Regions from separate parts of the Paenibacillus sp. 2RAB27 genome, predicted to be linked through region 2. Evidence: riboswitches for the same ligand, from Rfam matches in the RefSeq annotation. Region 2 holds a riboswitch; each other region holds the start of a gene.

What was found. A riboswitch is a leader RNA that binds a small molecule or an ion and turns the genes downstream of it on or off. The one in region 2 is predicted to bind ZMP and ZTP.
Positions count from the first base shown of each region.
Region 1: it holds a riboswitch for ZMP and ZTP, as region 2 does, so the genes downstream of both, AB4114_RS34260 (bifunctional 5,10-methylenetetrahydrofolate dehydrogenase/5,10-methenyltetrahydrofolate cyclohydrolase) here and AB4114_RS21370 (GNAT family N-acetyltransferase) in region 2, are expected to answer to the same signal.
Region 3: it holds a riboswitch for ZMP and ZTP, as region 2 does, so the genes downstream of both, rpiB (ribose 5-phosphate isomerase B) here and AB4114_RS21370 (GNAT family N-acetyltransferase) in region 2, are expected to answer to the same signal.

Region 1 is NZ_JBFRGR010000059.1:666-8,280, reverse strand. It holds gene AB4114_RS34280 (adenylosuccinate synthase) at 1-369, shown strand, start outside; gene AB4114_RS34275 (hypothetical protein) at 467-919, shown strand; gene AB4114_RS34270 (RidA family protein) at 964-1,422, shown strand; gene AB4114_RS34265 (hypothetical protein) at 1,610-3,244, shown strand; ZMP/ZTP riboswitch at 3,301-3,378, shown strand; gene AB4114_RS34260 (bifunctional 5,10-methylenetetrahydrofolate dehydrogenase/5,10-methenyltetrahydrofolate cyclohydrolase) at 3,435-4,277, shown strand; gene AB4114_RS34255 (DUF6886 family protein) at 4,303-4,827, shown strand; gene AB4114_RS34250 (PhzF family phenazine biosynthesis protein) at 4,877-5,662, shown strand; gene AB4114_RS34245 (macrolide family glycosyltransferase) at 5,680-6,885, shown strand; gene AB4114_RS34240 (leucine-rich repeat domain-containing protein) at 7,058-7,615, shown strand, end outside.
Region 2 is NZ_JBFRGR010000016.1:126,532-139,043, forward strand. It holds gene AB4114_RS21340 (hypothetical protein) at 1-352, opposite strand, end outside; gene AB4114_RS21345 (carbohydrate ABC transporter permease) at 497-1,282, opposite strand; gene AB4114_RS21350 (carbohydrate ABC transporter permease) at 1,447-2,328, opposite strand; gene AB4114_RS21355 (ABC transporter substrate-binding protein) at 2,395-3,726, opposite strand; gene AB4114_RS21360 (helix-turn-helix domain-containing protein) at 3,856-5,316, opposite strand; gene AB4114_RS21365 (cache domain-containing sensor histidine kinase) at 5,294-7,084, opposite strand; gene AB4114_RS21370 (GNAT family N-acetyltransferase) at 7,422-8,531, opposite strand; ZMP/ZTP riboswitch at 8,579-8,659, opposite strand; gene AB4114_RS21375 (LysE/ArgO family amino acid transporter) at 8,730-9,338, opposite strand; gene AB4114_RS21380 (aminoglycoside phosphotransferase family protein) at 9,400-10,305, opposite strand; gene AB4114_RS21385 (DUF3221 domain-containing protein) at 10,648-11,556, opposite strand; gene AB4114_RS21390 (DUF1801 domain-containing protein) at 11,731-12,141, shown strand; gene asd (aspartate-semialdehyde dehydrogenase) at 12,182-12,512, opposite strand, start outside.
Region 3 is NZ_JBFRGR010000033.1:29,288-41,799, forward strand. It holds gene AB4114_RS28995 (extracellular solute-binding protein) at 1-227, opposite strand, end outside; gene AB4114_RS29000 (carbohydrate ABC transporter permease) at 305-1,177, opposite strand; gene AB4114_RS29005 (ABC transporter permease) at 1,193-2,095, opposite strand; gene AB4114_RS29010 (glycoside hydrolase family protein) at 2,212-3,240, opposite strand; gene glyA (serine hydroxymethyltransferase) at 3,969-5,219, opposite strand; gene AB4114_RS29020 (TIGR01440 family protein) at 5,256-5,861, opposite strand; gene rpiB (ribose 5-phosphate isomerase B) at 5,878-6,336, opposite strand; ZMP/ZTP riboswitch at 6,441-6,521, opposite strand; gene AB4114_RS29030 (low molecular weight protein arginine phosphatase) at 6,631-7,203, opposite strand; gene AB4114_RS29035 (manganese efflux pump MntP) at 7,259-7,819, opposite strand; gene AB4114_RS29040 (L-threonylcarbamoyladenylate synthase) at 7,978-9,045, opposite strand; gene spoIIR (stage II sporulation protein R) at 9,079-9,846, opposite strand; gene prmC (peptide chain release factor N(5)-glutamine methyltransferase) at 10,132-11,022, opposite strand; gene prfA (peptide chain release factor 1) at 11,022-12,086, opposite strand; gene ychF (redox-regulated ATPase YchF) at 12,120-12,512, opposite strand, start outside.

The DNA.
Region 1 (7,615 bases), on a different contig from region 2:
CGTCCGAGACGCATGGGCTGGTTCGATGTCGTTGCAACCAAGTATGGCTGCATGATTCAGGGGGCGACAAGTGTCGCATTAACAAATCTGGATGTACTAGGTTACTTGGATGAAATTCCAGTCTGTGTCGGTTATGAATTGGCGGATGGTACCATTGTTGATCGCTTTCCAGTCAATGCATGGATGGATGCGGCTAAGCCTGTTCTGTCGCGATTACCAGGTTGGGAATGTGACATCTCTCAGGTAAAACGGATGGAAGACCTTCCAGAAGAGGCAAAGAACTACATTCAATTCGTCGAATCCGCCATCGGTGTGAAGATTTCTACGGTTTCTGTGGGTCCTAGACGCGAGCAAGTGATTCAGCGATAATTTCAGCAGTTATACTTTTGGCCGCCGCGAGGTAGCTCTCTCATAAATCGCGAAACATTGGGAAAAATAACCACCAAACATGTTTCGGAGGGGATTTATGAAGAAGATGATGGTGGTTGTGTGGATGGTTGGGAGTGTCTTGGTTCATCCCGTTCAAAGTGATGCCGAAGTACTGATGCCATGTAGTGCCGTTCTTGAATCTGTCGTTGCGGATCAAGTGAATGCCAAGGGGGCAGCGCTCGTTTACAAAGTGAAGCTAACACCAAGTTTTCCACGAACAAGTATTAGCATCCATGCGAATCATTTACCAGTGCCGTCTGCAGCGGGAAATTATGATGGGTACGAAGGGTTTGCTTTTATTCCAAATGAGATCAGCTGGCGTTTCAAACTGTTCCCAACCCCTGAAGTAGGCGGTCCGACGTGGGCTGGTAGGATTGATGATATAACGGCTGATGTAACGAATAGTACGATGGAGGTTCGTTTATCGAATTCCAAAACGGGGAAGTTAGGGCCTGTGATTGTAAGGAATACGATGAATGCTTGTAAATAATGGAAGGGTACACGAAGAATAGATTCATTTAGGGGGACTTTACCATGCCGGAACATACCATTGAACAAAGATTAGAGTCACTTGGAATCACGCTTCCTAAGGCAAGTGAACCCACAGCGAAATATGTGAATGTTGTGAAAGTGAACGGATTACTATATGTTTCTGGCAAGGGTCCATCCGGCAATTCTAAAGGGAAATTGGGACAGGCGTACACAACACAAGAAGGTTATCACTTTGCTAGATTAACAGGTATCGAGATTCTTGCTGTTCTGCAATCTGCCTTAGGTTCTCTGGAGCACGTTAAACAAGTTGTCAAACTACAAGGATTCGTGAATGCTGTTCCTGAATTTGAAGAGCATCATTTGGTGCTCAATGGATGTTCGGATCTGATGCTGGATGTGTTCGGCGAAAAAGGGAAGTCTGCCCGATCGGTCTTCGGCGCTGTTTCACTTAGAGATAACCTGCCGATTATTGTGGATTCTATTTTTGAAATAGCGGATTGAGAATTCGAATACCCTTACAATGAATGAGCGGGCGGTCCATGATAAATCATGGACCGTTCCGCTCTTATTTTTTTAGTGAAGCATAATGGAATCAATGATATCATTGGCGTAGGCAGTTATTGACCTGTGGAAAATTAAATGAGCATCTCTTTTTTATTTTTCAAATAAGGTTTGGAGGTATTAAGAATTGAAAAAAGCAAGATGGAAGCTACTTACTTATGTACCTTTTCTAGCAGTCATCGTCATCATCGGAATCATTCAGTCTTTCATGTTAGCTAATGAAAATGTGAAGCCATATCCAGAACCATTCGGGCGTGCAACGGAATTACCACAGTTGGCCACCTATGGTGAACCTGTACAAATGCTTGATGATGGCAGTTTCACCTATTTGGCAGGGAAAACAATAGAAATCGTTACGATTGATGAAGAGGGACGTAATCGTTCGGAGAGTCGTCTTTTACCAGACGTTGGCAGTATCCGTGGCTATAAGATGATAGATAAGGATCATGTGATTTGGATCGGGGACGGCAATAAACTGTATGCGAGTGAATGGAAGAGTGGTTCATGGAGTTCGAAGAACACACTCTTGGAGAACGAGATCGAAAGTGTGCAAACAGTGGTTGGCCCCAAAGGGAATAGCGTTATGCTCGCATACAATGATTCAACGCTGTATGTCAGTGAATTTCATCCGAATGCCAAGCTTACATGGACGAAACTTGATATAGCGAATGTGAAACAAATTCACGGTGTAAAGGATACCTCTGGGGGCAGCCTATCTCTTGTTTACGCCGTCAATAAAGATGGCAGCGAATCCTTTCACTACGTGAAACTAGAAGAGACGTCTTTGAAGCCGCTTGTGCAGATGAAACTGAAGGACGTGGATTATGCAACGAGCAGCTTAGATGATATGGCGTTAGGTTTGGATGGTTCTACATTTATTACCGCGTATACAACGAGCTCACGCAAATCAGGTAAAAGCACCTTACATATGCTCACTTTCCCAGCGAATCAACCGGATAAGATATATGATGAAGTCCTTAATCTTCCTGTCACGAAGGGGAACGATTCCGATACCATTTTGCATCCTACATTTACGCAGTCATCTACTGGTGAAAAAACGCTTGTCGCTTCGTCAGTGTATGAGAAAAATAGGCGTCAAACGAGTCAAGAGGTGTACACGATTAGCTTTCAGGATGGTAAAATGTTGAATGCTACGCGGATTAGCCAATTCGGCGGTTTTGCCGTGTATCCGATGTTTGCTTCGAACAAAGGGAGTTCACTAGCTATATGGCTCGATGCTGTAAACGCTGAGACGTATCGGGTCTACTATGCCACTGATCAGCTTCCTTATGCGGAGCGAATGAACAGGATTCATGCAGAGGACTTCCAACAAGCTGCTGGGAATTTACCACTATTTTGGGGGATTGGCGTACTAACGGCACTAATTAGCTTAAAATGGATTCTATTGCCTGGCCTTTATTTAATCGTGATCAGTGTATTTTGGCAATATCATTATGACGAGCATGCGAAGCGGCACTTTGGCATATCTATGGCGATGTATCTCATTGTCAAAGCGTTATTTATTGGCGATTACCGGAAACCGATTGCGCTGCAGGTGATGCCGGATTTCTTGCAATCGGTATGGGTTAGCTTGATTTTACTTGTTCTGTTTGCAGCAATTTCTTATTGGTTAACCCGCTTATGGAGAAAAGGTTTGGCCGAACGAAATGTTGGACTTGAGATGTTTTACTTCGTAGTTCTTGATGTCTTCATGACGAATATGTGGTATTCGTTCTTTATGTCACCTGCAACTTTGTCATGATGTTCGTGCAAAGCAATTGAAAATATTGGCATACATTGCTATGATAGAGGAACTAATAAACGATGTGTGACTGGCGGAGCATGGGGAACCATGAGGGAGCATATCGATAACGGCCGTACGCCTGGGCAAGAGGTAAGGGGAAATCCCCTTACCTCTTTATGTTTGAACCTAACTTGAGAGGAATGATAAGATGAGCGCGGAAACCGTAATCTTGGATGGTAATCGAGTGGCAACAGACATGAAAGAGGCGCTGAAAAGTAGAATTAATCTATTAGCTGGGAAGAGAATCATTCCTTGCTTGGCTACGATTCTGGTCGGTGGTGATCCATCGTCAGCTACTTATGTGAAAATGAAAGGAAATGCATGTAAACGACTTGGTATCAGGTCGATTCGTATTGAACTTCCCGAGCATACTTCGACAGCAGATTTGATTGCTGAAATTCAGAAACTGAATGTTGACCCAAGTGTCCATGGGATTTTATTGCAACACCCAGTACCTCATCATATTGACGAAAGGGCTGCCTTTGAAGCGATCGGTATCGGGAAAGATGTAGATGGTGTCACGACGCTCGGGTTTGCTCAAAATGCTTTCGGCTTTGCCGATTTCCCATCTTGTACACCGGCGGCGATTCTTGCTATTATGGATTATTATCGCATTTCAATGGAAGGCAAGCACGCTGTTGTTATAGGGCGAAGCCCCATTCTCGGAAAACCTGTTTCCCTGATGTTACTCAATCGGAATGCAACAGTAACGATATGCCATTCAAAGACGGCGAATTTAGTAGAGATGGTACAGTTAGCTGATATTGTGGTAGCGGCAGTTGGGAAACCGAAATTTGTGCAAGGGGATTGGATTAAACAAGAGGCCGTCGTGTTGGATGCGGGGTATAACGAAGGCAACATTGGGGATGTTGATTATGAGGCTTGTAAGGAAAGAGCATCCGCAATTACCCCTGTTCCTGCAGGAGTAGGACCTGTCACGATAGCCACCTTGTTGAAACACACCGTCGATGCGGCAGAAAAGTTAGTGTAGTTGAGGTTGAAAAAGGGGGAGTTAGATGAAATTGTTTCACGTCAGTGAAGAAAAAGATATTTCTATTTTCAATCCTAGACTGCCTTCAAGAAAAGATCTGGACCCAACCAAAGGCTTAGTATGGGCGATTAATGATAAATGTTTCCCCAATTTCCTAACGCCTCGGAACTGTCCGAGAGTTACTTTTTATGCCAATGAGGCAACTACGGAGGAAGATAAAAGGAACTATTTGTCTTCAAATGCAATGAATCACGTCGTAGCGATTGAGCATAAATGGTTTGAAATCATGAAGAATACAACGTTATATATCTATGAATTTGATTCATCAGATTTCTATGAGCGAGATCTTGGAGCGGGTTACTATGTGAGTGAGAAATCACAAGTTCCCATACATCAATTTGAAATAAAGGATCTATTCGGTGAGCTTTTTAAAAGAAATATTGAAGTACGGCTCCTAACAAATTTATGGGATCTATCGGATAAAATTCAGCAATCTAGTTTTCAGTATTCGATGTGTCGGATGGGCTTTGCTGAGCAGAGGACATCTTGAATTCGGAGCAGATTTTCGAAAGACGAAAAAGAAGAAAGGTGGGATTATTTTGGCTTTGACAATCTATGTTGTGGATGCTTTCACGGATCAAGTATTCAAGGGAAATCCTGCTGCAGTTTGTTTAACTTCTAAACCTCTTGATGAAGAGTTGATGCAACGAATTGCTTCAGAAATGAATTTGTCAGAAACAGCTTTTTTGTTTCCTCAGCAAGACGGGTATTCGCTTAGATGGTTTACACCTAATTCTGAGGTGGATTTGTGCGGACACGCTACATTGGCTAGCGCGCATATGTTGTGGGCAACGGGCATTTTACCACTGAACCAACAAGCAAGTTTCTTTACCAGAAGTGGGCTATTAACTGCAATAAAGCAAGATGCTTGGATTCAACTTAATTTTCCGTCGGAACCTGTGAGCACATGTGAATATCCATCAGAATTGATGGATGCACTTCAAATTGATCCTCTATATGTTGGACGGAATAGATTCGATTACTTCATTGAAGTTGGATCTGAAGACATCATTAAGCGTCTAAGTCCTAATTACTCTTTGTTGCGGACGATTCAAACTAGAGGGATCAATGTGACAAGTCGATCGAAAGATTATGACTTTGTTTCGAGATGTTTTTTCCCAGCAGTAGGTGTAGATGAGGATCCCGTAACCGGTTCTTCACATTGTGGTCTTGCGCCATATTGGGGCAAAAAATTAAATAAAACAGATTTGTATGCGTATCAGGCGTCCGCAAGAGGCGGTATACTAAAAATTAGTTTACATGAAAACAGAGTTCTACTTTCAGGCCAAGCAGTAATGGTTATGAGGAGCGAGTTGTTCATCTAGCATAAGGAGAGGTAGAAATGGCGCGCATTTTATTTATAAATGGTGGATCAGAGGGACATATCAATCCCACGATCGGAGTCGTGCAGGAGCTGATTTCCCGTGGCGAAGAGGTCGTGTACTTTTGCATAGAAGCGTTTAGAGAGCGAATTGAAAAGACGGGGGCTACCGTACGAACATTTGACGACCAAAAGTTTATAAAAGCTTTCATCTCAGGTGGAAGAAACTACTTGTTGGAGAGAGTTAACGGATTATTACTTACTGCAGACATTGTTATACCTAGCGTGCTCGAACAGATCAAAGATGAGAAATTTGATTATATCATCCATGATTCCATGTTCGGGTGTGGACGTATACTTGGTCAGCTGCTTAAGCTTCCTGCAATTAATTCTTGTACGTCTTTTGCGCAGTCCAAAGAATCCATTGATCAGGAGTTGGAACATTTTTTAAATAACTTCCCTTCTGAAATTGTTCAGCCTATTTATGAGCAATTTCAAAACCTGACGATGATGGTGAAGGAAAAATATGATGTAGAGATCCATTCTCCTTATGAAGTATGTTGTAATCCTGCAACGCTTACAATCGTGTATACCACGAGGGAGTTTCAACCGAATGGAGAATCGTTCGATCAGTCCTATCGATTCGTAGGGCCATCGATTTCAACGCGGTTACGCTCAGAAAGCAATGATTTTGAAGGAATCCAAGCGAAAAAACCAATATACATTTCATTGGGAACCGTGTTTAACCGATCCATTAATTTCTATAAACTTTGTATGGAAGCTTTGGGGAATACGGAACATACCATTGTCATGTCAATTGGGAAAAACGTTCAAATATCTGACTTAGGGGAAATTCCACTTAACTTTACTGTGAAACCCTATGTTCCACAAACCGAATTGCTGCCCAACACGAAGTTATTTATCACACATGGTGGTATGAATAGTACGCATGAAGGGCTCTATTACGGAGTTCCACTCCTTGTCATCCCACAAAGCGCTGATCAACCGATGATTGCTAAGCAAGTCGAAAGTATCGGAGCAGGTGTGACCTTGCAAATGCAAACTTTGAGTGCTGAACAACTAAGGGAAGCGGTGGATCAGGTGTTAACTGACTCCTCATTTTTGACTGCTGCTGCAAAAATAAGCGAATCTTTTCGAGAATCAGGTGGGTATCGCCAGGCGGTTGATGAGATTTTTAAGTTTAAAAGGGAGTATGGGATTAAGTAGAATGAAGACCCTCAGCATGAAGCTGGGGGTCTATTTATTTTCTCCCGAAAATAGATTCCTAATTATGGTAAAATATGTAGTGAGTTTGTTTTAAGTTGTTGGAAGGGACAAATAGTCATAATTCCTGATTGTGTTGGCGTTATTACTACGATTTGAAATGGAGATTCAACAAATGAGAATGCATACAGATCCCAAAGGAGATGCCTACGCACAAGTCATTGATTTGGCGATACGAAACTCGGAATGTTTTGTGCTTAGCGAAAGACTGTGGCATCTTGCAGATGGGGAGCCGAAGCAATACACAAGCGTGTTAGTAGCGTTAGAGCCTTACTTGGTGAAAACAATCATCATCCAAGGCGAGAATATCGAAGATGTTATCCAAATTAAAAAAGAATATCGCAGTCATGCTTTTTATACCGCAGGATCTTATTATTTGTATAGAAGTTGTGAAGAAAGCGGGTATCTACTGAAACAGATGGCAAATCAGTTGTCGGATTGGATATTCCCTAAACTTCCAGAAGACTTATGTTTCTTGAAAGAAGGTGGTGGAGACTACCTTTACTCAATTGTCCATGAAGATGAGTATGGGATGGATGTAACTGAGGAAGAAGCAATGGGATTGATGGATCAAATGACAGGACTTTTTCTAAGAGTAGAGGCTCACAAGGACTTTGATCGTCTACTAGACGATGCCATTAAACATAAAACGGATAGGCTGTATATTAGTCGA
Region 2 (12,512 bases):
TTTCATCATCTACGGTATTCTTCTGCCCCTCCGAGATCATCGTCTCTTCAATCACATGGATATACTCGGCAATCGGTCCCCAGAAAGGATCACTTTCAGCTTGGATTTCAGTATCGCTAGTAGCATTGGGAATCGGCGCAGTCGTTGTATTCGCAGCATGTTCGCTTATAGGTACGTTAGTCGTTGTTCCCTTAATAGCTTTAGAAGAACGTTGGAGCACAAGAATAGTTCCAAATGTTACCGCTGCTGGTACTAGTAAATTAATGGCTTCCGGTAAGAAACTAGTTGTTATGAGACTGACGACATATCCTGCAAGAGAGATGCCTGCTGCGACTTTGAATTGCTTTTGCATGAATCTTCACACCCCTGTCCCATCGTGTTACCCACTAAAATCATATCTCCCCTAGCGATTGATGTCAATTTAAAGCAGGCAAAAAGCCAGATAAACGCAACATGCGTCCACTGGCTTTATCGGTTTTGATGTACTTATAGCTGATTAACCTTTCACAGCTGTATTGGAAATCCCTTGAATGATGAACTTCTGCCCCAGCATGAAAACGAGAATCATCGGTAGAATGGCTGCACTCGCCGCAGCCATCATGCCATTGTAATCGACATTAAATTCCATAATGAAATTCTGCAAACCCAATGGAATGGTATATAACTTACGATCTGTCAGAAACACGAGAGCGTTCTCATAATCGTTCCAATGCCAAGAGAAATCGATGATTGCTAACGTAGCCATTGCCGGTTTAGCTAAAGGAAGCATCAGTTGAAGAAATATGCGATAATGACCGGCTCCATCCATGAAGGCCGATTCTGAGATTTCGGATGGAATCCGAATGAAAAACTGTCTCATTAAAAATACACCGAAAATAGAAATCATGCCAGGCAGAATAAGTGCCCAAAGCGTATTATAGATACCCACCCATTCAAACATAATGAATTTCGGGACGAACAAAACCTGAGGTGGAATCATCATCATCGATAAGTAGATGAGAAACAATGTATCTCTGCCTTTGAACGTAATTCTGGCGAAGCTGTAGGCAGCCAATGACGAGAGTAATGTCGCGCCAATTGTACAGACTACCGCTACCTTAATGGAGTTCATATAGTAAGTTGCAAAGCCCATGCTGCCTGTCCAAACTCGGATATGATGCTCCATATTAAAATGGGAAGGAATCCAGCGGATGGGGTATTCAAATACTTCAGCCGGCGATTTAAAAGACGTACTGATCATCCAAATGAATGGCATAATCATAGCCAGACCAAGGATAAACATGATCAGTGTCGTTCCTACTTTGATTAGGGTTGGGAGCGGAAACCGCCTCTTGGTTCGAGCTTTTGCACTTGCCCTAATGTCTGATTGCACAGTAGCCATAGAGGTTACCTCCTACTCAATTATTCGCCGATGAATCGGCTATCTTTAACATGATGTCTACTATTTTAATAATGAACCCATTTCTTTTGCCCAAACCATTGAACGAATGTAATCGCCGCAATAATTAAGAACAAAACCCAAGATATCGTAGATGCGTAGCCCATTTCATAATAGCCGAACGCATTTTTGTAGACGAATAGAGATAAAATTGTCGTACTATTCCCAGGACCACCCTGTGTAATGGCTTGGATCAATCCAAACGATTTGATGGTCATAATTAAACCAGTAATGAGTAGTAAGAACGTCGTCGGGCTGACGATTGGGAAAATGATGGACTTGATTTTTACCCAACCGCTAGCACCATCTACTTTAGCAGCTTCAAGCAGCTCCGGAGATATTTCCTGTAAGGCTGCCAAATAAATAATCATATTATAACCGAGCATGAACCAGATCCAGATGATATCAATAGCCATCATGGACGTTTCCGTTGTAGAAAGCCAACCCGGTGGATTCGACATGCCTATTGCTTTTAACAGTTGATTGATCGGTCCTTCTGAAGGTTGAAACAATAGCATCCATACGAAAGCAACAGCCACACCACTTGTAATGTACGGTAGGAAATACATGGCTCGAAGCAATCCTTTGGCATACACATGCTTGTTCAAGACGAGTGCTACAAGAAACGCAAGCATGATGGAAATGGGTACTGACAGGAGATACCACCCGGTATTTCGGAGTGAAACATAGAAAAGATCGTCATGGAGTAGACGTTTGAAGTTATCAATGCCCACGAAGTGATAATTGGGATTGGCGAATTGATAATTAGTGAAAATGAGGCCGAAAGAGAAAATCGCCGGTACAATAAAAAAGAGGAGAACACCCAGCATGTTTGGTGCAATAAATAAATAGCCGGTTAAACTTTGTCTGGCCATCCAGTTTTTCTTCACATCCGATAACCTCCCTTAGTATGCATACAGGGGAACCAGCCGAAGCCACTCCCCCTGCTTTTCTACTTATTTGGTTGTTTTCATAAATTCATTATGCCGTTTGACCATAGCCGCCAGCGTTGTTGCAGTATCTTGCTTGCCTAAGAAAAACTTCTCATATTCCTCTCTGCGGAGGTCCATGACTTGTTGAGGCTGGTTACGTGTAAACGTTGGCGTCTTGTTCTCGAACAGTACATATTTCAAAGAAGGAATATCATACGTACTCTCATTTTCACCTAAAAGTAACTTCAAAGCATCCTCAACATTCGCATCCTTGGAAGATGGAATTCGTCCGCCGGAAGCAAGTGGCAGTAATCCTCCGTCTGCATACCATTTCAGGAACTTCCATGCTGCATCTTTATTAGCCGTCTTCGCATTGATCGAAACGAAATCACCTAAACCACCACGACCAATGCCATTTTGCTCATTACTATCTAGTCTCGGAACAGGCGCGAATGCAATTTTGAACGTCCTTGGATTATCTTTCAAGTTATTTGAATTCCGGAAAATCCAGGATCCTGCGTTCAGCATGGCGCTCTCACCTTTCAGAAACATCGTTTCTACAGGCATCTTGGTTGTCAACTGTTCGCCAAGCATTGGCGTACTCTTGTCCTTCATCATGGTATTCAAAGTATCTAACCAAGTACCCATTAATGGATTATCCAGATTCGAACTGCCATCTTTCTTCGTGTACCCATCGTGAGTCAATGCGGAATCCAAGGAATCTGGGAATGACTCTAAATGCTGGACTAGTCCAAAGCGCTTATCGGCTTTCAATTTCGTAGCATAATCCTGCATATCCTTCCATGTCCAGGACGTTGGTACTTTAAGTCCCGCCTGATCAAGCATCTCTTTGTTAAACCACACGAAGAACGTACTCTTAACGGTTGGAATACCGTAATATTTACCATTAACTTGCCAATCCTTCGACGTCGAGCCCATCTTCTGTTCAATGTTATAATCGGTATAGCTGCTCATATCCAACGCTACACCAGCATCCACACGCTTCTTCAAGGCTGTGCCTGAATAGTTCACGAATAAATCAACACTTTGACCCGTGAGCAATGCCGTATCTAACTTCAGATTTCCTGCGTCGTCATTCACATAGCGTTCATACTCCACTTGAATGTCTGGGTTTTTCGCATTCCAATTGTCAACCACCGCTTGAGGACCTGATTCTGGCGGAACGCCGCCCCACATTTTCAGCTTTATGACCTTGCCAGTGGCTGCTGCTGTAGTACTAGGGCTAGTAGTACTGGCGCTGCTGGAGGCTGAGTCACCTGATGTATTCCCGCATGCTGTAAGACCTAAAGTAAGAGCTAGTGCACCGAGCATCATTGTGTTCTTTCTCTTTGTCATTTTGGTTTGACCTCCTGCAATTGATTACTTACAGTACTTACTTTATCACCCATTACGAATGCGAATAAGAAACAGAATCCATGATTTCATAGAACAAAAGTCACATTGTCGAAAAATCACGAAAAGTGTTTATGTTCGGTTTCTGAAGCTTGCAGGTGTCCCGCCAGTGAATCGTTTAAAAATTTTAATGAAATAATTATCATTCGCGAACCCAACTCGTTCACCAATTTCACTAATCGTTCGATCCGTTTCGCGCAGCAATCTTTGGGCATGTTCGATTCGAATCTGATGCAAATATTGAATAATACTTACGCCCAGTTTCTTCTTAAATAAACCGCTAACATATTTATCATCCATGCAAACTAGCTTTGCCAAGGTGTCTAATGTAATTTCCTCTACATAGTGTTCATGCAAATAGGAAATGATCTTGTTGATCTCAGGATGATCAGAAATAGGAATGCGAGATGCGCTCAAGTGTTTGAAATGTGATTCCAGACGAGCCAAGAAAACAGATTTAAGACGATGATGGTCGGATGCGAGCAACTCCTCTTCATCAACCGTGCTGAGTTGAGATATTCTCGCACACAAATGGACAATTCTCGCGGCTGCTTGCTTCACTTGCTGCTGCGGAGCATGCTGAACTTCGAATTTCCCCCACAGCTCATTCACTGCTCCAACAACGGCATCCCATCTTAGCTGCTCCAAGTTATGCCAGATTTTATGCTCCAACCCCCACGTATCCGCAGTTTCACGCAGAGGTGTGCCTGCAGAAGTGCATAGTTTCGCACTGCATGTGGGATTGTACCACTCCATATTCAATGCAATTAGAACGCTTTTCCACGTTTCTAGGAGGTGTGCAGTTGGGATTAATTCCGTATAGATTAGGCTAACTGGCAAAGCTTGCTCTGAAGGCATGTAGAACTGCGAATTTGTCGGTAACCACATAAATAGGTAGCTAACCCCGTCTATGGTCAGCAAATGCCAGACGGCTGCAGAGGCCACATCGTTTTCTATTAAATGAAGTGCGAAGAAATCTACTCGTGTGTATGTAGGTCGTCCGTGTTGCACCGCGATGATGCTCAAATCGCGTCCTTGAACACCAGGGATCTCAATCTCGCTTTCCTTGCCTTCCGGGGATTGGGCTCCCCCCACCATTAACTTCCACAATTTACGATACACCGTTTCAGCTTCTCGTATTTCGGCACTTCTACGGTCGATTAGCTCTTTTTCAACCTTACTCATCGTCTCTGCTAATGTCTCATGATCCATATAGAGCTTGAGCATATAACTAGTCGCGCCGAACTCCAGCGCTTGCTGAACGTTTTCGAAATCACTCATAACCGTCAGCATGACGAAACGGCTTGTGAAGCCTTCCCTCCGCGCTTGTTTCAACAAGTCCACGCCATTCATCAGCGGCATGACAATATCTGTGATGACAACGTCCGGTTGGCATTCCCGGATTTTATCCATCGCCTCCAAGCCGTTACCTGCTTCCCCAATGATGGTGAAGCCCATTTCCTTCCAACGCATCGTTTCTTTCACTTTCCGTCGAACGAAAACTTCATCCTCAACGAGTAGAACGGTCCACATGGGGATCACTTCCTTTCTGGTAAGGTGTGGACATGAGGAGCGGAAGCTGGATACGAACCATGCAACCGTGTGATACTGGAACGAACTCAAGACTCGCTTCTTTCTTGAAAAGGAGAGCTAAACGCTCTCTCAAGTTTTGTAAAGCGATGCCGTTATGGTCCTTTTTGGACAACCCTTCGCTATATTCGAGACCGACACCATTATCGACCACCTCAAGGGTAAGTTTAGAGTCTTTCGTGAATACATGGATCGAGATGTGACCTTTCTCTTGGATCTGCGAAATTCCGTGATAAATCGCATTTTCCACGATTGGTTGAAGGCTAAGTTTCGGAACGAGTGCGTATTTCAAGTCATCGGCATACACATAGTCAACTTGAAATTGTTGATCATATCGGAATTGTTGGATATAGACATATCCTCGGACAAGCTCTAGCTCTTGTTCCAAATGGATAAGATCTACATCGAGCTTCAGTCCAGCCTCTGTCAATCTGCCAAACGACACACAAATTTTCGGAATTGCGTTGTCCCCTTTTTCCAATGCCAACCAGCGTATTGTGTTCAATGTATTCAACAAGAAATGAGGATTCATCTGTGAAAGCAGCATTTGGAATCGACTGGCTTCCTTCTGCCGTTCCTCAACCTTTAAGCGTTGTACGAGTCCGTTCATATCAGCAATCATTTGATTAAATGCTTGTACAATGGGTTGGATGTCCCCGCCGTATCTTTGATCAGGGAGTCTTACTTTCAGATCTTTCCGTACGACATCGAGCATTTTAGCTTGAATGAGTCGAAGTGGACGCGTAACCGCGGAAGCGATAAGAAACGTGATGATCATAAAAGCGATTGTGAAAATAATAAGCGTGCCCATATAGGCATTCTGAATCGATCGAAGCTCAGCAAAGAGTACATGGGATGGCACTGTTTTGATTAAATAAGCATGGAAAGAGGGTACAACTGTATAGTTGATAAACGTACTCCCTTGTATGAAAAAGCCGTTACTGGAACCGTCCGTAAGCAACCGATCGATGATCGGTGACTCCAATGCCATGGCTGACTTGTCAGCACCAGAATGTACGATCTCGTTTCCTCTTTGATCAATCAAATAATACTGCTCGGAAGTTGGACTTCCGTTCGTAGCTGATTTAAACCAACTTTCGTAGTCCACCGCGATGTGGATGATTGCTCGAATGGTGCCATCTGCATCCCTTGTAGGAGTAGAAATAGCTACGAGCTGCGGGCTTTTGTTAACATCAAATAGCACTTCATTGCTTTCCAACTGCCATTGATACGGTGCAGAAGCTGATAAAGCACTTGTAAACCAAGGTTTTGCCCGAATCACTTCATAATCTAAGCGCTGCGCTGGCGGGAATGAAGTATACACGTTACCGAGTAAATCAACAATCGTATAGAAAACGGGTGGACTAGAGATGAAAAGACTATTCGTCACCGAACGAAAACGTTCTTCAATTTTACGCTGATTCACGATTTGATCGACCGCTTCTGGCTGCTTTAACACGGAAATGACGGATGAATCTTGCTCAAACATCGTAATCGTCTTAAACGTTGTGGCGAGCAGACTTTCAAGTGACTCATTCATTTTGTTCATTTGTACGAGGCTTTGTTCACTCGTTTTTTGTTGTAGATTGAGCTTCACTTTTTGGAAATTATAAATATCCAAGACGGAGAATGGCAGAAGAATAAGTACGATGAAAGCCAGAAATAGGCGATTTTTTAATGTTAAAGATGAAAACCAGTTTAGTAACGTCACGTGAATATCCCTCGCTTCGCTGTTCAGTATCAAATATTTTCTTAGTCTACCATACAGGGATCTGGAAAGAGAACAACCCAGAGGACGCCGCAAGATACACTCACTCTTGGCTCCTACAGTTCCCTAAATTGGCAATGGTTACGCCTGCGACAACTAGCCCTACCATTCTAAGAACTTTCCCTCAACCATTCAAGGAACAAAATCCGCTATTTCATAGAACGATTTACTGATTTATCAGATCAAAGATCGATTTTCTCACGTGCAGAAAGCAAAAGCTGCCCTCAAAGTAGATAATTCTACTTGTAGGACAGCTTTATTAGATATGCGATTACACTACTTATTCAATTTCACGTTCATATAAATTAGCGCTCCAACCGCGGCCATCATATCTACCACGATGAATGAAATCAAGGCTGCGATAATAGTCATTCAGTGTTGGATTATCTGCCATACAGTCTAAACGCAGCCAGCCTTTGCCTTTGTTCTTTATATAATCTGCTGACCAAGCTAGAAACCTGCTGCCGAAACCCTCTCCTTTATATTTTCGGGACACGACTAAACGGTGTACGTAACCAGCATCATCATGGAACAAGTCTCCCCAAATCTCTTCGAAATGCCATTGGATGGAAAAACAACCAATCAACTCACCGTTCTGACACGCGACAAATACTTCTTGATCATTTATAAAAGTTGTTAAATAGGCATTGTTAAAAGAATCCTCTCTCCACTGTGTGAATCCCTTCGACAATTGAATCCACTGAGCTGCTTCAACAAACAACTTCTGAATTGCATCTAAATCTTCTATTTGTGCTTTCCTTATCATAAATAAATCCTTTTGCTGCAGCGCTGCGGTAAACTCGTCTTTGCGCCAATGGTACTCAATCTTTGAAGCAGTAGCGAGGGCTCTCTCTTCACCAAATAGTCTAGCAACGACATAAAGAGCAGCATCGAATCCCGCGGTAACCCCAGCGGACATTACAATTTTCCCGTTATCAATGTACCTTACATCTTCGACAATCGTAGCACTAGGTGGTGCAATTTCGCGCAATAATTCAAATGCATTTCGATTGGTCGTCACTCGTAATCCATCCAGCAAGTTTGCTTTCGCCAACAAGAGCGCACCTGTGCAAACAGATAAGACGATTTCCGCGCTAGCAGCAGTATGGCTAATCCATGATGTAATCATTGCGTTGTTCATTTCAGTTCGCGATCCTAAACCACCTGGGACAATCAAAATGTCAGGCAATGGGCAATTGTCTAAGCTGTATTTGGGAAGAATCGTGAGACCACTGACTGTTGTCACAGGTTTTTGCTCTTCGCCCACCGTGTAGACCTTGAAATCCTTGCCCCAATTACTCGATACCCCAAACACATCGAACGGACCGGCAATATCCAATAGATCTACCTTTTCATAAATGAGGACTGCCACATTTCTAGCTCGTTCCATTCCATTCTCCTCCTTGAAATAAAAAAAGTATTTGATCGATTGATCAAATACTTTGCCCAGGCGAACGGCTGTTATGGAATATGTGCTCCCCCGTAGTGATCTACGTTTCGCCAGTTACACATACCAAATATTCCCTTAATTATATTCGGTCATAACTGTGAAAATCAAGAAAAATTTCTTCGACCATGCCATATTTGGTTAGATTAATTGTGTAATTAAATAAACGGAAGTCACCCACATGATTATCGCTGATACTTTATTGAGATACGTCATAAATGTGTTCGATTTATCTAATTTCCCAACCTGTCTCCCCACGACAGCAAGAGCAAAAAACCAAATCCATGACACAAGTATACAAGCAATTGCAAATACCAGTTTTTCTTTTCCAACATAGTGGATAGAACTTGTCCCAATGACGCCGATCGTATCCAGAATGGCATGAGGATTTAGGAGTGAAACCGATGCAGCAAACGCGATCTGCTTCTTAGGTGATAAAGCTTTTTCATCGGATGACGTGTTGGCAGGTTTACTTTTCCAAGTCACAATCCCCATATAGATCAGGAAAAGTATGCCTAGTACGAAAAGCACGAACTTGATAGCAGGTATCGTGACAATAACGACGGATATACCTAAAATAGCCAAAGTAATCAGTGCAGTATCGCAAAGTGCTGCTGTGAGAACGACCGGTAATGCCCTAACTAAACGTGGTTGTGTCACACCTTGATTAAAAACAAATACATTTTGAACACCTAACGGTAAAATCAGACCTGCTGATAAAAGAATTCCTTGGAAGATGGCAGTAAGCATGATGTATTTTCTCCTATCTACAAATCATCGTAAACATATATTCAAAGGGAACGTAGATGCGCTATTCGCATCGCGTCAAATGCTCACAAAGCACCTCATCAATCGCACGTCGGGATATAGCGGCTAATCCTGGGTTCTTATCTATGTAGTAAGCGTAAGCAATTAACCCGAATGAAAGCGCCCAGCCGCGTCCTCGCGACCATGTTGCTTCATCGACTGTTAGCAAAGAGCGGAATTCCTCTCTGCTTTCAGTCGTGAGAAATGTCCATGCAACCATGAGGTCGCAGGCAGGATCGCCTACACCCAATGTACCGAAATCGATCACGGCACTTAATCGTCCCTGTTCTATAAGAAGATTTCCCGGATGTAAATCTCCATGGATCCAAACGCCCTGTCCCTGCCATACGGGAGCTTGAAGTGTCAAGTCCCATACAGCCTCTGCCACGGCAGGGTCGATGATTGTGTTCAAGCTTGCGATTGCATCTCGAACTGCCGCATCACGCATCGCCAGAGGCTCACCCCTGCCAGAATTGTGAGAACCTGAGGCTGGCCCACCAGTAGGATCGATTGACTGCATAGCATTAACGAAATGCGCAAGAACTGTTGCTGCTTGGTTATAGCTGTCTACTTGTCCAACTGTCGCATTCTCGCCATCGAGCCAACTATACACAGACCAGTACCATGGGTAGTCTTCGGTGGGAACGCCTTTTGCTAAAGGTACTGGAATGGATATCGGGATCATCGGGGCTAGCTTCGGCAGCCAACGCTGCTCTTTTTCCACTTGTCCAATGGCCCAATCTGCTCGAGGTAATCGAACAGCCATATCATCACCAAGCCGATAGATCGCATTGTCTGTTCCTGCTGAATCCACAGGTCGGAGAGGCAGCTCTGCCCATTGTGGAAATTGTGAAGAGATCAGTTGTTGCACGAGTGTTAAGTCAATAGCAATCTCTTTCGATTGGCTCATTCGAACACGTCCTTTGGAGTAATTCAAGATCATCACATTAACCACAATAGCGACAGCGACAGCTCCAGCAACCCAAGCCCCAGCAACAGCCTAGGCACTCTGCTTAATGTAAATAGATGGAAAATATGCAGCTAATATTATGCTATTTTTCACCTTATTTGAAATAACTGTAAAAAGTACAGCTATTTTCATACATAACCACCGAAATCAACTGAATCGAGAGAATTAGAAGTACTTTTTCCATCTAAATTCTAAATTTCGCCCTAAACTGACAAAATAGCTGGAGTTTTTCCAGTTAATCAATAATTTCTCTCTGTCCACCTCGACTAAATGCCCTTGAAACTAACTATCCACGGCGACCTTTGTCACAAATTTCTCACTACCGAAATCATATCCAGCAAACCAAATTTTCACCAGCTTACCAACCGTTATATCGGAGAATTGTGCTGGGCCGCTTTCCTTTCTTAGTTGTGCGAATGGAAGTAGTTTATATTTCACACCATCAATTTCAATGATACGCTCCACGTTAACGCCTTCGCCAGTTGTAACTACTCCAGTAACCTTACCACTAGCATCACCGGCGCCATTGCCATGTGCGATGATCTCGAGGCGAAGTCCCATTGTTTGACCAGGGTAGCTCGTCAACATCATGCCTTCCGCCCACACTTTAACGGTATCTCCAATCTGAACTTCATTCGATTGCAGCTTCTTCCCTTCAAACTCAATTCGTGCATCGTCTGACATGGTATACCACGCAGCATCAGGCATTTTGTTATCTTGACCAATGAATTTATCGGATGAAACGACCAAAAAACTACCCTTCTCATTAATTGCAGTAATTTTACCAGTCATTCCAGATTGCTCATTAATCGTATAGACGGAAATATTCAGTGGAAACTCGGCACCGATCGCCTCAAATATGGATTGTTTAAGACTTGCCTTCTCTGCATCCGAGAGTGTTTTGGCATGTTCGCCTACGCGGCGCACTTCCAGAAATGCTTCTTTCTCATTGCTATAAGAGGATTGAGGCCTGACTTGATGTTTTTCAAAAACTGCCCCTAACGTAATTAGTTGATTTGTATATTTTTGTAAATCTTCTTTAGATACAGATTTCATCGGTTTAGGCGCTTCTTGGAGCTGAGCAGCTCCTTCATATTGATCCAATCCCTTTCGATCACAGCACCCCGTAATCAGGACCACACTAAGAATCGTACATTGAACCATTGGAACCCAATTTCGCTTTGTCCACATGAAATACTTCCACCCTTCTCCCACGTGATTATATGCAATTCCAGTCGTATGTATTAGACGATCATTTCCTGATAAATGTTTCTATTTCAAACAATATTTTGGTAAAATGATCATGACTCGCCATCACATCGGTATCATCGTTAAGGAGTGTTCACATTGGCATACGAAGCAAAAATGAAAGAAACGGATAGCAGCGTCCTTGAGTTTATCGAAAATGTGGAAAGTGCTAAAAAACGTGAAGACGCTTATCAATTATTAGATATTTTTACAGAAGTGACAGGGTATGAAGCCAAAATGTGGGGTCCAAGCATTATTGGTTTTGGCACTTATCATTACAAATATGCATCCGGTCATGAGGGCGATGCTCCTCTAGTTGGGTTCTCGCCGCGAAAAGCCAAAATCAGCTTGTATTTTGCAACAGGGGATACCGATCGCGAAGAATTATTAATGCAGTTCGGCAAGCACGAGGCTGCAAAAGCCTGTGTATACATCAATAAAGTAGCAGATATCAACGTTGATATCTTAAAAGCTCTAATCAGCCAATCGGTTACATTTCTGCAGGAGCGTTACCCAAGCCATGATTAAATTAAAACAGCAAGCATCCGAGATGCTTGCTGTTTTGATCTTATTTCGCTTGAATATAACCTTCCGCTTTCAGCAACTCAGCGATTAGCACCGCGCCACCTGCTGCACCGCGCAACGTGTTATGCGACAATCCAACGAATTTATAATCAAACATGGAATCTTCGCGTAAACGCCCGACGGAAACGCCCATACCGCGCTCAATTTCGCGATCCAGCTTCGTTTGTGGTCTATTTTCTTCTTCAAAGTATGTGATGAACTGTTTCGGAGCACTCGGCAGATTCAACTCTTGCGGACGTCCTTTGTAGTTCAACCAGCGAGCAAGAATTTCTTCTTTCGAAGGTTTATTCTCGAAAGAGGCAAACACAGTTGCC
Region 3 (12,512 bases), on a different contig from region 2:
TGCTCTTTCGCTGGCATTGGCGTTGTTAACCGATAACCAACTGTATTATAAAAGCTAACTTTATACTTCTTGTCAGCTTCCACCGCCTTAGCCGATTGCGTGGCTCCAGTAGAGGGGGCAACGCTCGCGCTTGGTGAAGCCGTATTCTCAGCCTTGCTGCAACCTGCAGCAACAACCCCTAGGATTACAGTCATACTAAGCAGCGCACTTGCGTGATTCTTTTTCATCTTGAACCTCTCCCTTTAGTCTATTATACATGCTATATCGAGAGTTGCCTCTAGATATCATCGATTTTGGCTCCGCATTAACCCTTCACAGAGCCTAGCAGAACACCTCGGGTAAAATGCTTCTGGATGAACGGATACACAACCAGAATCGGTAACGTTGTAATGGCGACGGACGCCATTTGGACCGAAATGGGGTTCACCGAGTTAGCAGCTTCTGCTGCGTCCCCGCTAATTGCGACAGAGGCGAGTAAGATCTGCCGGAGGAATAGCTGCACAGGCTGATTCTCTGGAGAGTTGATGTAGAGCAAGGCATCGAAGTAACTGTTCCAGTGCCACACAGCGTAGAAAAGGCCAATCGTCGCGATAATCGGTACAGACAGCGGGATTACGATTCGGACCAAGATGGCGATTTCACCCGCTCCATCGATACGAGCAGCCTCGTCAATGGCCTCTGGCAGCTGTTCAAAAAAGCTTTTTACAATCATGAGATAGAACGCATTGATTAATCCAGGAATGATGAGTGACCATTCGGAATCGAGCAGTCCTACATTTTTCACGAGCAAGTAACCCGGAATAATACCGCCGTTGAACAGCATGGTGAATACGATGAAAAGCAGGATCGGGCTTCGACCAGGCAGCGCCTTGCGCGATAGCGGAAGAGCTGTAATGACAGTGAACACTAAATTCAGCAGCGTACCGACAATGACACGAAAGAGGGTAACTTGGTAGGCATCGAGTAACCGGCCCCCTTGCATAATCTCTCGGTAAGCTGTCAAAGTGGTGTGCGTCGGGATAATGACCAGTCCGTCTTTCTTAATGAACTCCGATATCGGTGTTAGCGAAACGCTGATGACATACAGGAACGGTAATACACAGGAAGCAGCGAGCAGACTGAGCAGCAAATAGTTAACGCCTTGGGCGAGTCGGTCGCCTGTTGTCATATGACGCATGGATGATTCCTCCTTCTACCAGATTTGTCCGTCGAATTTTTTGGCAATCCGATTCGCACCAAGTACAAGCACGAAGCCGATTACTGATTTAAACAACCCGACAGCGGTAGCAAGTCCAATGCGTCCCTCTTGTAAACCGACCCGATATACCCATGTCTCGACAACATCGGCCTTCTCTTGATTAAGCGGATTGAGCATGATGAAGATTTGATCAAAACCAACATCAAGAATGGCGCTGAGCCGCAGCACGAGCATGAGGATAATGACGTTGCGAATACCCGGAAGGGTAATATGCCATAACTGACGGGACTGAGACGCGCCGTCCATCGTTGCTGCTTCGTATAGGCTTGGATCGATACCTGTGAGCGCTGCCAAATAAATGATGGCTCCCCAGCCGACTGACTGCCAAATGTCTGTCGTTACGATAAGCGTTCGGATCAGACCAGACTCCGTTAAGAAGGATATGCGGTCTAAGTGGAAGGCGGTTAACAATTGGTTAACAAGCCCTGTTCCAGGTGCGAGGAAAGCCACCAGCAAGCCGTAAATAATGACCCATGATAGAAAGTGAGGCAGGTAGGTCAAGGTTTGAATGGTTCTTTTAAACCCTGCCCCAGTAACGGCATTGAGCATTAGCGCCAGAATAATCGGTGCTGGAAATGAAAAAACGAGCTTGTAAAACGAAATCAGAATGGTGTTTCCGATAATTTGTTTGAAGTATACACCATCAAAAAATAGCTGAAAGTTCTGCCAGCCGACCCACGGGCTTTCCCAGAGTCCTTGCAGGACGTTGTAGTTCTTAAATGCAGCGGCGATGTACACCATCGGCACATATTTGAATACCGCAAAGTACAGCAAGCCCGGAATTAACAGGGTATACATGACACCGTATCTTCGCAGTAGATTCATCGTTCGATGCATGAGCTGCCTCTCCTCTCTCTGTTTGTTATACCTTTATTGTAGCGCCGCGGAAGGGGCGATCCTTTTCATATCTTTGGCAGATGGTCTAAAATCTTCGGAAACCTGAAAGCCGTCTCCTACTGGGGAGACGGCTTCATTAAAACTCCTCCTAATGGAATTCGGATGTTATACGATCGGCTTCCCTCCCGTTCAAGTACAGCGCACAGCAGGATGGCAGGCAACCCGCTCTCATCGAACCATAGCTGGGGGCGTTCCAGTCTAAGGACAGATTGTGCAGCCTGATGAGCCCAGGGAATTTGAAGATCAAAAGCCAGTACATGTCGCGATGGCCGCCACACAATGCCGTCTGATGACTCAAATAAGGCCACAGAACCACGTTCAGATTTCGTAAAATAACCTTGAAAGTCCTTCATCAATGCATAGTACGCGTTGCCCTGACACCATACGTAAGGGTCCTCTACCGCCCAATCATTCGTTGGGTTCGTTACTGTTGGCTCTGGCTGCTTACTGAACGGTCCTAGCGGATGATTGGCGAAGGCTACGCCCGCATTAACTGCCCCGCCCTTTGGCGGAGGACCTTCGGCCACACCTTTGTACATCATCAAAATCCGACCATCCATAGTCTCACAAACTGTGGGATTGCTCGTCATGAGTCCGTCCCACTCTCCTGGCGAGACATCGAGCACCGGCGACGCCGCACGGATCCATGGACCTGTTGGATGGTCGGCCACCGCAACGCCGATACGTTGATGGTTGCGATACGCCCACCATGTTGCATCATCGGCAGGTTGGTCGAGATCAAAATCAGGGCCATGCGTCCCCATGTAATACAGGTAATAACGGTTACCGTGGTGCAAAATCGCTGGATTGTGTGCCACATCCCGATCCCAGCTCGCTGCGCCATCTCTGCAAGTCCAGATCGTATCCACATGGTGGAACGGGCCCAGCGGATTATCCGCAACCGCATAGGCGATTTCGGAATGCGTGACCCAGGCCCCAAAACCAGCACGTTCCGGCCAACGCGAATAAAACAAGTAATACCTCCCCTCCGCATCTCGTGTCATCGATCCACACCAAACATGCCATCCTTCTAACTCGAACTTCGCCCTAGCCGGCACTGGCCGAAGCATCTCCTGAAAATTCATGTACACCTCTCCTAGCTGTGTAAGTGTTTACATTCGTACAAAACCAGTGTAAAGCGTTTGCCGCGCGGAAAGGTTTCATATTTTCGTAAGATGGTTTGGGGTTTTGGGATGTATGTTTAGCGGATTGGTGTGTACTAAACATTTGGCGTAGGATTGAGGCTGGATTGTGGTTGTTTTGCGGCTGGTGGACAGCTGGTGGACGCATGGTGAGCGACTTGTGACTGAAGATTCGTGTTTAGATGTATAAACTACAGCTAATTTGCTCGATTCTGACGTGTTTTCGTGAATAAATGGAAAAGGTACATCTAATTTATCCCACACTTGCAGAATCGAGCGAATCGAGGGAATTTAACTACAGGAAATACATTTAATCCTTCAGATTCAAAAAATCCGCTTCAAATAGATGGAGAAAATCCAGTTAGTTTGCGGGGAGGCCGGAGATGGTTGGATGTGTCAGATGCAGGCGGGGAGTTAATTCAGGGGCTTGGAGATGAAGGTGAAATATGTGTAAAGTGGCTAGGGAGAGATAGTTTTGGGGTTGCAGCAGTCATATGGAGGGGGAGGTGAAGGTAACCAAATTAGGTGAAAGTCGAGGATGATGGAAGGCGTCAAGGAAAGCTAGTTTGCGGAAAAGGGAGCTGGATCTCTGAGTGGAAGCTCTAGATAGCCAGGTTGGGTAGAAACAAAAAAAGACCAGCTCCAAAGAGCTGGCCCTACAAAAGTAGCTATTAGTAAGTCAAACCTTGGTAAAGCGGGAATTGCGCCGTTAGATCGGACACCATGCCACGAGCTTTCTCAAGCGTAGCTTCGTCTTTCGGGTTTTTCAACGTAAGCGCGATAACCTTCGCGATGGTTTTCATCGCTTCTTCGTCCATGCCGCGGGAAGTTACAGCCGGAGTACCCAAACGGATACCGCTTGTTACGAACGGGCTAGTTGGGTCGAAAGGAATCGCGTTTTTGTTCGCTGTAATACCGATTTCATCCAAAACGTGCTCTGCGTCTTTACCTGAGATGTTCAGATTACGCAAGTCAACCAACATCAAGTGGTTGTCCGTACCGCCGGAAACAAGGTTGATGCCTTCAGCTGTAAGAGCTGTTGCCAAAGCTTGTGCGTTGTTGATTACATTTTGACCATATACTTTGAAGTCCGGTTGAAGAGCTTCACCGAAAGATACAGCTTTCGCTGCGATCGTGTGCATCAAAGGACCACCTTGGGAACCAGGGAATACCGCTTTATCAATTGCTGCAGCCCAAGCTTTCTTCGTAAGAATCATACCGCCACGAGGACCACGAAGCGTTTTGTGTGTTGTTGTTGTTACGAAATGTGCGTGTGGCACTGGGTTCGGGTGCAAACCAGCTGCAACTAGACCTGCAATGTGCGCCATATCAACGAAGAACAATGCGCCTACATCGTTAGCAATGGAAGCCAAAGCTTCGAAATCAATCGTACGCGGGTACGCACTTGCACCAGCAACTAACATGCGAGGCTTATGTTTGAAAGCTGCTTTACGAACATCATCGTAGTCGATGCGGAAATCTTTTTCGCTTACGCCGTAAGCTACGAAGTTGTAAAGGATACCGGAAGCATTAACCGGGCTACCGTGTGTTAAGTGACCACCATGCGCAAGGTTCATACCAAGAACCGTGTCACCAGGGTTTAGCGCAGCCAAGTAAACAGCCATGTTCGCTTGTGCGCCGGAATGTGGTTGAACGTTCGCGTGCTCAGCACCGAAAAGCTCTTTCGCGCGATCACGAGCGATGTCTTCCACGATGTCTACGTACTCACAGCCACCATAGTATCTTTTGCCTGGGTAACCTTCTGCGTATTTGTTCGTAAGTACAGTACCCATAGCTTCAAGAACCGCTTGGCTCACGATGTTTTCGGAAGCAATTAGCTCAATTTTGTCGCGTTGACGGCCAAGCTCAAGGTTCATTGCTTCTACGATTTTCGGATCTTGCTTGCTCAAAAAGTTTGTCATATGGAATTCCTCCTAAAGATGATAGTTAACATGTAATTAGCAATCTGCATCAGGTGCAGCTTGTTGATAAAGTTGATCCGCCAGATCCGCGGAATACACAGCTCTAGTACCACCGATGAGCTTCGGCCGCGCGAATGCCATCGTGACATAAGCCTGGCCAATATGGCGCACCGGCGGCCTCACGGGAACAGCGACTCTGCGCAGATGCATCCCAATCAGCGTTGAGCCGATATCGATGCCTGCATGCGCCTGAATCGTCTCGACAACGACCGGCTTCGCGAAGTGTCTGTACGCGTAGGAAGCCATCGAACCCCCGGCCTTCGGCACGGGAATTACAGATACAGGTTCAAGCTGCGGCACCAGCGCCAGCAACTCTTCTTCCACAATCAGCGCACGGTTTAAATGCTCGCAGCATTGAAACGCCGCATGCAGCCCGAACTCGCCGCAAATGCGCGCAACCGTCTCGAAAATCGGCTTCGCTGCATCCAACGTGCCCGATGTCCCAATCCGATGTCCGAGGATTTCACTCGTGCTCGTACCGATCACCAAGATATGACCGGGACGTAAGCTACCGACAGTTACCAGCTCACGCAGATTCGCTTCCAAAGCTTCTGCGATAGGTTCATACATAGAATCTGTCATTGGGGCTCCCTCATTTCTAGGGATGTACCGTGAAACGATCTTCGATGCTCTGCACTTTATTGATGCGGTTCTTGTGGCGGACACCTTCCGAGAACTCGGTTTCCAACCAGATTTTGACGATTTCTTCTGCTACCCCAGGTCCAACAACTCGCTCACCCATCGCTAGCACGTTCGTATCATTATGTTCACGTGTCGCTTTCGCGGAGAAGAGGTCATGCACAAGTGCACAGCGAATTCCCGGAACTTTATTGGCAGCAATGGACATCCCAATGCCAGTTCCACAAAGCAGAATACCTTTATCTGCTTCTCCCGATACAACTTTTTCGCAAACTTGAAGTGCATAATCCGGATAATCGACGGAGTCGCCGCAGCTGCATCCGAAATCGATCACTTGATGACCTAATGATTCAATAAAAGGAATGATAACATCTTTCAAACGATAGCCTGCATGATCTGCACCTAAAGCAATTTTCATGAATAAAACGCTCCTTTTTGACTGTTCGAATTCGACCATCCTATTATATCCCAAAGCTCACCAAAAACGAAAAAAAGAGCGCACACGCTAAAAAACGCGCGTTGCTCTTTTGCCCAGGCGACCGGCCGTATAGCTCAATGCTCCATTGTGGTTACTCCCACTCGTCGCCAGTTACATTGAGTCTTGCTTGTTACTTGTATTTTATCGCATTCCCAGCGATGTGTAAAGCTCTATTGACCTATCCCACTAAGGACCTTGATGGAAAAAACAAACGTCTGTGTTAGCCTTGGAAGACTAACGTATTTTTTTCACCAATTTATCTAGACTCCGACTAATTTCCTCGGCTGTATACCGATAATCGGCTAGTGACCCGCCATAGGGGTCCGAAATATCATAGTCTGGAATCGTGTTTTCCAACGCATACAAGCGGCTTCTTTCTTCCACAGTTACCGTCTGAGATAGCGCTTGTTTGAGCTGAAACTCTGCCGCAAGCTGCTCTCGCTCTTCAATCGCCTTGAGAATGCGAGCATCGTCCTCTACATACTCTTTGAGCGTATATGTCTTCTCGACCGCATGAGGAAAGCGCCCAATCACGGTACGTTTATGCCCAGTCGTCATCGTCAAGACCAGGTCAGCCCAATCGAGATCCGCAGCACTAATCGCTAGCGAACTAATCGACTCCTTGAAACCCGCTTCATGAAGAAGTGACTGGCTGTTTCGCGAGATCGGACCACCCGTCATCGCAGATACACCTGCCGAACGGACCTCCGCCGCAAGCCCCTCTTGATGCACCCTCATACGCAGCAAACCTTCAGCTAACGGACTGCGGCACGTATTTCCTGTACAGACAAATAGAATTCGCAACATGAAATCCTCCCTGGAATAAACGGCTATATCACCGTTCGTACTTACCCGTATTGTATCATAGTAAAAACTTGATCCCAAACCCTAATAGAATAAGTCCACCGAATGCCTCACCATATTCCCCAACCCAACCGCTAACTCGTCTGCCTAGCAGTAAGCCCGCTATCGAGAGCAAGCCGCCAAATAGACCGAAGATCAGTACTGTAAGCACAATGTCCGTGGCAAACATCCCAAGAGAAACGCCCACTGAGAAGGAATCTATACTAACACTGAGGGCAAAAATAATAAGCCCCCATAACGTTCGATGATCAAAGGCCGAAGCCTCTTCCCCGCGTATCGAGCTATATACCATATGTGCGCCAAGCAAAATAAGTAAACATCCCCCTGCCGCCGTAGCGACATTCCCCAGAAGGAGGGAGACATACTGCCCCATAAACATCCCCATCAATGGCATTAGCACGTGAAAAAGGCCGATGACAATGCTAATTTTCAAAATATCAATCAAACGAATGCCCTTCATCCCTATGCCAATTCCCAATGAAAAAGCATCTAGACCCAAAGCAATCGCCATTATTCCAATTGTCATGAGTTCCCCAACTTGTACCCCAGATGCGAGCATAGCACGATCCCCCTTGTCCACGATTCTTTCTCAAGATATGCGGACAAACTGGGAATCATGCTAATCACAATAAACGGCTACGCCGTCCTTCTTGGACGGTAGCGTTTATCCAGAAATATAAGACAATTTAGTGCGTGAAACTTATAAAAGCTTATATTTTAGAGGCGGACCCGTTCATGACCCGCTGCTTTGAGTAGTCGATTCATAATGGCGCTGCCAATCCCTGCATCTGGAACACCTTCTGCAACAATATAGCTAATGCCCTTGTGATCAAAAGTTCGCAGTGCGGCATAAAGGTCTCGAGCTATTGTTTCTGGCTGTGATAAGGAACCGCATGCGACAACGAGATCCGCTCGGTATCCACCTACTCTTTCTTCAAAAGTGAGAATCCCCGTCGACTCTCCCCGTGACTTCGCGGCATCGATATCGCGTTGAATCCATGCTGAGACTTCCAGCTGGTCGTCCCCTTGAACGATGTGCATATAGCCTTTCGGCGCATAGTGCGTATACTTCATACCTGGCGCCCGAGGCGTATCCGCAGCTTCAACCTCTGTTGGTTCAGCCACATGAATATGCACGTCTGACAAAACCTCCTGCAACTGCTCCGCAGTCACACCACCTGGCCGCAACACGTATAACTCACCGCCTACAAGTTGAATAACTGTTGATTCTACACCGACACCTGTTGCACCACCGTCTACAATCCCGCCAATCTTTCCATCCAAATCATCACGCACATGCGATGCCAGCGTAGGGCTCGGTCTACCCGAGCTATTCGCGCTCGGCGCTGCGATCGGAAGTCCCGCTTCTCGCAGCAACTGTAGGGCCACTGGATGATCAGGTATACGGATACCGACCGTTTGCAGTCCGGCTGTAACGAACGGCGAAAGGCTACCTGCACGTACAGGTAGCACAATGGTTAATGGTCCAGGCCAGAAAGCCTTCATAAGCGCTTGATGATAAGGTGTGAGACTATCTGGCTGAACAAGGCCTGAGAGCTGCGTCACATCAGCGATATGTACGATTAGAGGATTGTCGGAGGGTCTCCCTTTTGCGGCAAAAATCTGTAAAACCGCTTCGGTATTCGTCGCATCGGCACCTAGTCCGTAAACCGTTTCAGTCGGAAAAGCGACGGTATCCCCTTGTCGCAAGAGACTCGCTGCCTCTGCTATATCCTGGGCTGACGCTCTCTGTTCGCCTTGATTCACGTTCCAATAGGTTGTCACTATCACTCTCATCCTTACTTGTATGAAATAAAATTAGCTAAACCACGAAAAGATCGCCTTAAACATTTCCCAAATGAAGAACTTCACTTTCGGTTGAGCTGGCTCTTCGGTCGTGGAAGTTGCAATTGAAGCTGCTACTACCTCAGCTTTAGCGTCTTTTTTTACAACTTTCTCTGTGGAAGCAGCCTTGTCCTTGCTAGTTTTAGCCTTATCTTCTTTAACCGGTTGCTTTTCCTTGCCGTTCTCATCCGTTGTTTTGGCCACTACAACTGCTGCCGAAGCAACCGCTTCACCTGATACGGAATCTACAAAACATAACGGTGGAAATAAGACGCACCACCAATTTTGTCCTTCACCAGAACCAATCACAACACGCAATGCTTCATAATAACCGGCTGGGTAGACGTCATTTCCGTACATTTTGGTTGGAAAAGGGACAACACCAAGCTCCACTGTATGCGGGTAGTTGTAGCCGCGGGAGGCAATCATCTCGCCAACGAGTTGATCGAATTCAGGCAAATGCGCATTCACAACAGCTCTCGCCTCGTCCAAGGAATGGGGTTGGGCAACCCAATCTGCCATACGAGCAATAATCGCATCGCGAATCTCGCGTTTTAAAGCTTGGTCCTGCGCAGAATCCGAGTTTGCTAGAATACGCAAACGAATCGATTCTTCAGGTATCGTAGGCGAAATAACCGCCGCATTCGTACGATTGGATTCCCAACACATAATCATAAGTATAAGTGCAAAAACAATGAATGATAAGCTCTTAACTGAGTGGCGCTCCGTTCTCTTAACCATGGAGAGTAGCCCCTTTCCCGTTCCCGTCTTCTATCCTGAAATAACGATGTCCTAAACAGGGACAGCGTTATGGAAGCCTCGAAATTGGTGCAACCAATTTGAGGGCATTCCAGACATTCCATCTTCTGATGATGCCGCAGTATGCGGCAGTGAATGTCTACTAGCCAGTATGGACAATAGTGGGTGGGGCTAAACCTATGAATCTATTATTTTTGTAAAATGATAGAGTTGGTCCGCCAAGGGAAAAAGGCGGAAAGAAAGCAGCCGATTCTAGAAGGAAATCGGCTACTCCATGGAGCGGATCGCGATCACATGGCGATCGATCCCCTGGAGATCCTGCACGAAGCGGATCTCCGACCAATCCGTGGCGGCGCGCAGCAACGCCGCAACCGCCTCCGCCTGCCCGATGCCCACCTCGAACCCGACCACGGTCGGGATTCGTGGCAGCCGGTGCAGCTGCGAGATCATCCGGCGGTACAGGTCGAGTCCGAGGGCACCGCCGAACAAAGCTGTGTGCGGCTCGAATAGCCGCACCTCAGGCATCAGCGCAGGCAGGTCGCCATCCGGGATGTATGGTGGGTTCGACACCACCATATCCGGCGCGAGCCCGCGCTCAATATAAGGCTCGAGGAGGTCGCCCTCGAGCCACTCCACACGCGCAGCCACCCCGTGGCGCTGCGCATTCTTGCGAGCCATCTCCAGCGCTGCCGCGGAGATGTCGCTGGCCGCCACGCGCCACGCAGGGCGCGCGTGCGCGATCGTCACCGGGATGATGCCACTCCCGGTGCCCACATCCGCAAGGAGTGGAGCGCCTTGCGGGTACAGACGCGAGCCCTCGTGGAGCATCGCTTCCACGAGCAGCTCGGTCTCCGGCCGCGGGATCAGCACGGCCGGCCCAACTTCAAAGGGAAGGCCGAAAAAATCCTGCTCACCGGTGATGTATTGCACCGGTTCACCCGCGGCCTTCCTTGCAACGAGCTGGTCCCACGTCGCGACCAGCTCTACCGGCATCTGTTCCTGCCACCAGCGGAACAGCAGTTCAGTCCGCGTGCAGCCTCCTAAGAGGTGCTGCAACAATAACTCTGTGCAAGACGAAGCCTCTGCGACGCCTTGCTCCGTTAAAAAAGAAGAAGCCTTCACAAAGGCTTCTCTTACACTCATGTTTGCAATCGTCATTACATCGCCTCTAAGGCATCGGATTGTGCAGCAATGGTTAACGCTGACACAATTTCCGCCATATCGCCGTTAAGAACTGTCTCTAGACGGTGAAGCGTCAAGCCGATACGGTGGTCGGTAATCCGGCTTTGCGGGAAGTTGTACGTACGAATACGCTCTGAACGGTCGCCCGTTCCGACTTTGCTTTTACGCTCGCCGGCATATTTCGCTTCTTCTTCTTCACGCAATTTATCTGAAATCCGCGTACGAAGTACGCGAAGCGCTGACTCTTTATTGGAGTTCTGCGATTTACCATCCTGACACGTTGCGACGATACCCGTTGGTACGTGGGTTACACGCACAGCGGATTTCGTTGTATTAACGGACTGACCGCCTGCTCCACTGGAACAGAATGTGTCTACGCGAATATCCGCATCGTGGATCACGATTTCCACATCTTCTGCCTCTGGCATAACAACAACCGTCGACGTGGAGGTGTGGATCCGTCCACCGGATTCCGTTACTGGAATACGTTGAACACGGTGCGCACCGCTCTCAAACTTGAGCTTGCTATAAGCACCTTTACCCGTAATCATAAAAATAATTTCTTTAAATCCGCCCAAATCATTCACGGATGCATCCAAAATCTCCGTTCTCCAACCTTGCGCATCCGCATAACGCGTATACATCCGGTAGAGATCGCCTGCGAACAGCGCAGCTTCATCGCCGCCTGCCGCGCCGCGAATTTCCACGATGACGTTCTTGTCATCATTAGGGTCTTTCGGCATCATCAAGATGCGAAGATGTTCTTCGAGTTTAGCGGATTGCTCGCTAAGCTCGTCGATCTCCATTTTGACCATTTCGCGCATCTCATCATCCAGCTTCTCATTCTGCATCACTTTCGCATCAGCTAGCTGTTCGCTCACGCTCTTATATTCATTATAAGCATCGTAAGCTTCCTGAAGATCAGATTGCTCTTTGGAATACTCTCTTAGTTTCTTCGTATCACTCGTTACATCCGGGTCACACAATAACTCGCTTAGTTTGTCGTAGCGGTCCACAATGGACTGAAGTCGATCCAACATAGGGGATCACTCCTTTCTTATTTTTATCATCAATTAAACGTTGAAACGGAAATGCATAACGTCGCCGTCATTTACCACGTAGTCTTTACCTTCAAGACGAACTTGCCCTTTTTCCTTCGCACCCGCCATGGATCCAGCAGCAGCCAAATCGTTATAAGAAACAACTTCTGCACGAATAAATCCACGTTCGAAATCCGTATGAATGACGCCAGCCGCTTGAGGAGCTTTCGTTCCTTTACGAATCGTCCATGCTCTAACTTCTTGAACCCCAGCTGTGAAATACGTGTACAAGCCGAGTTTGCGATAAGCAGCTTTAATCAATCTATTCAAGCCGGACTCTTGAAGTCCCAACTCTTCCAGGAACATTGCTTTTTCTTCGTCTTCCAGCTCAGCAATTTCGGATTCTACCTTCGCGCTAATGGAAAC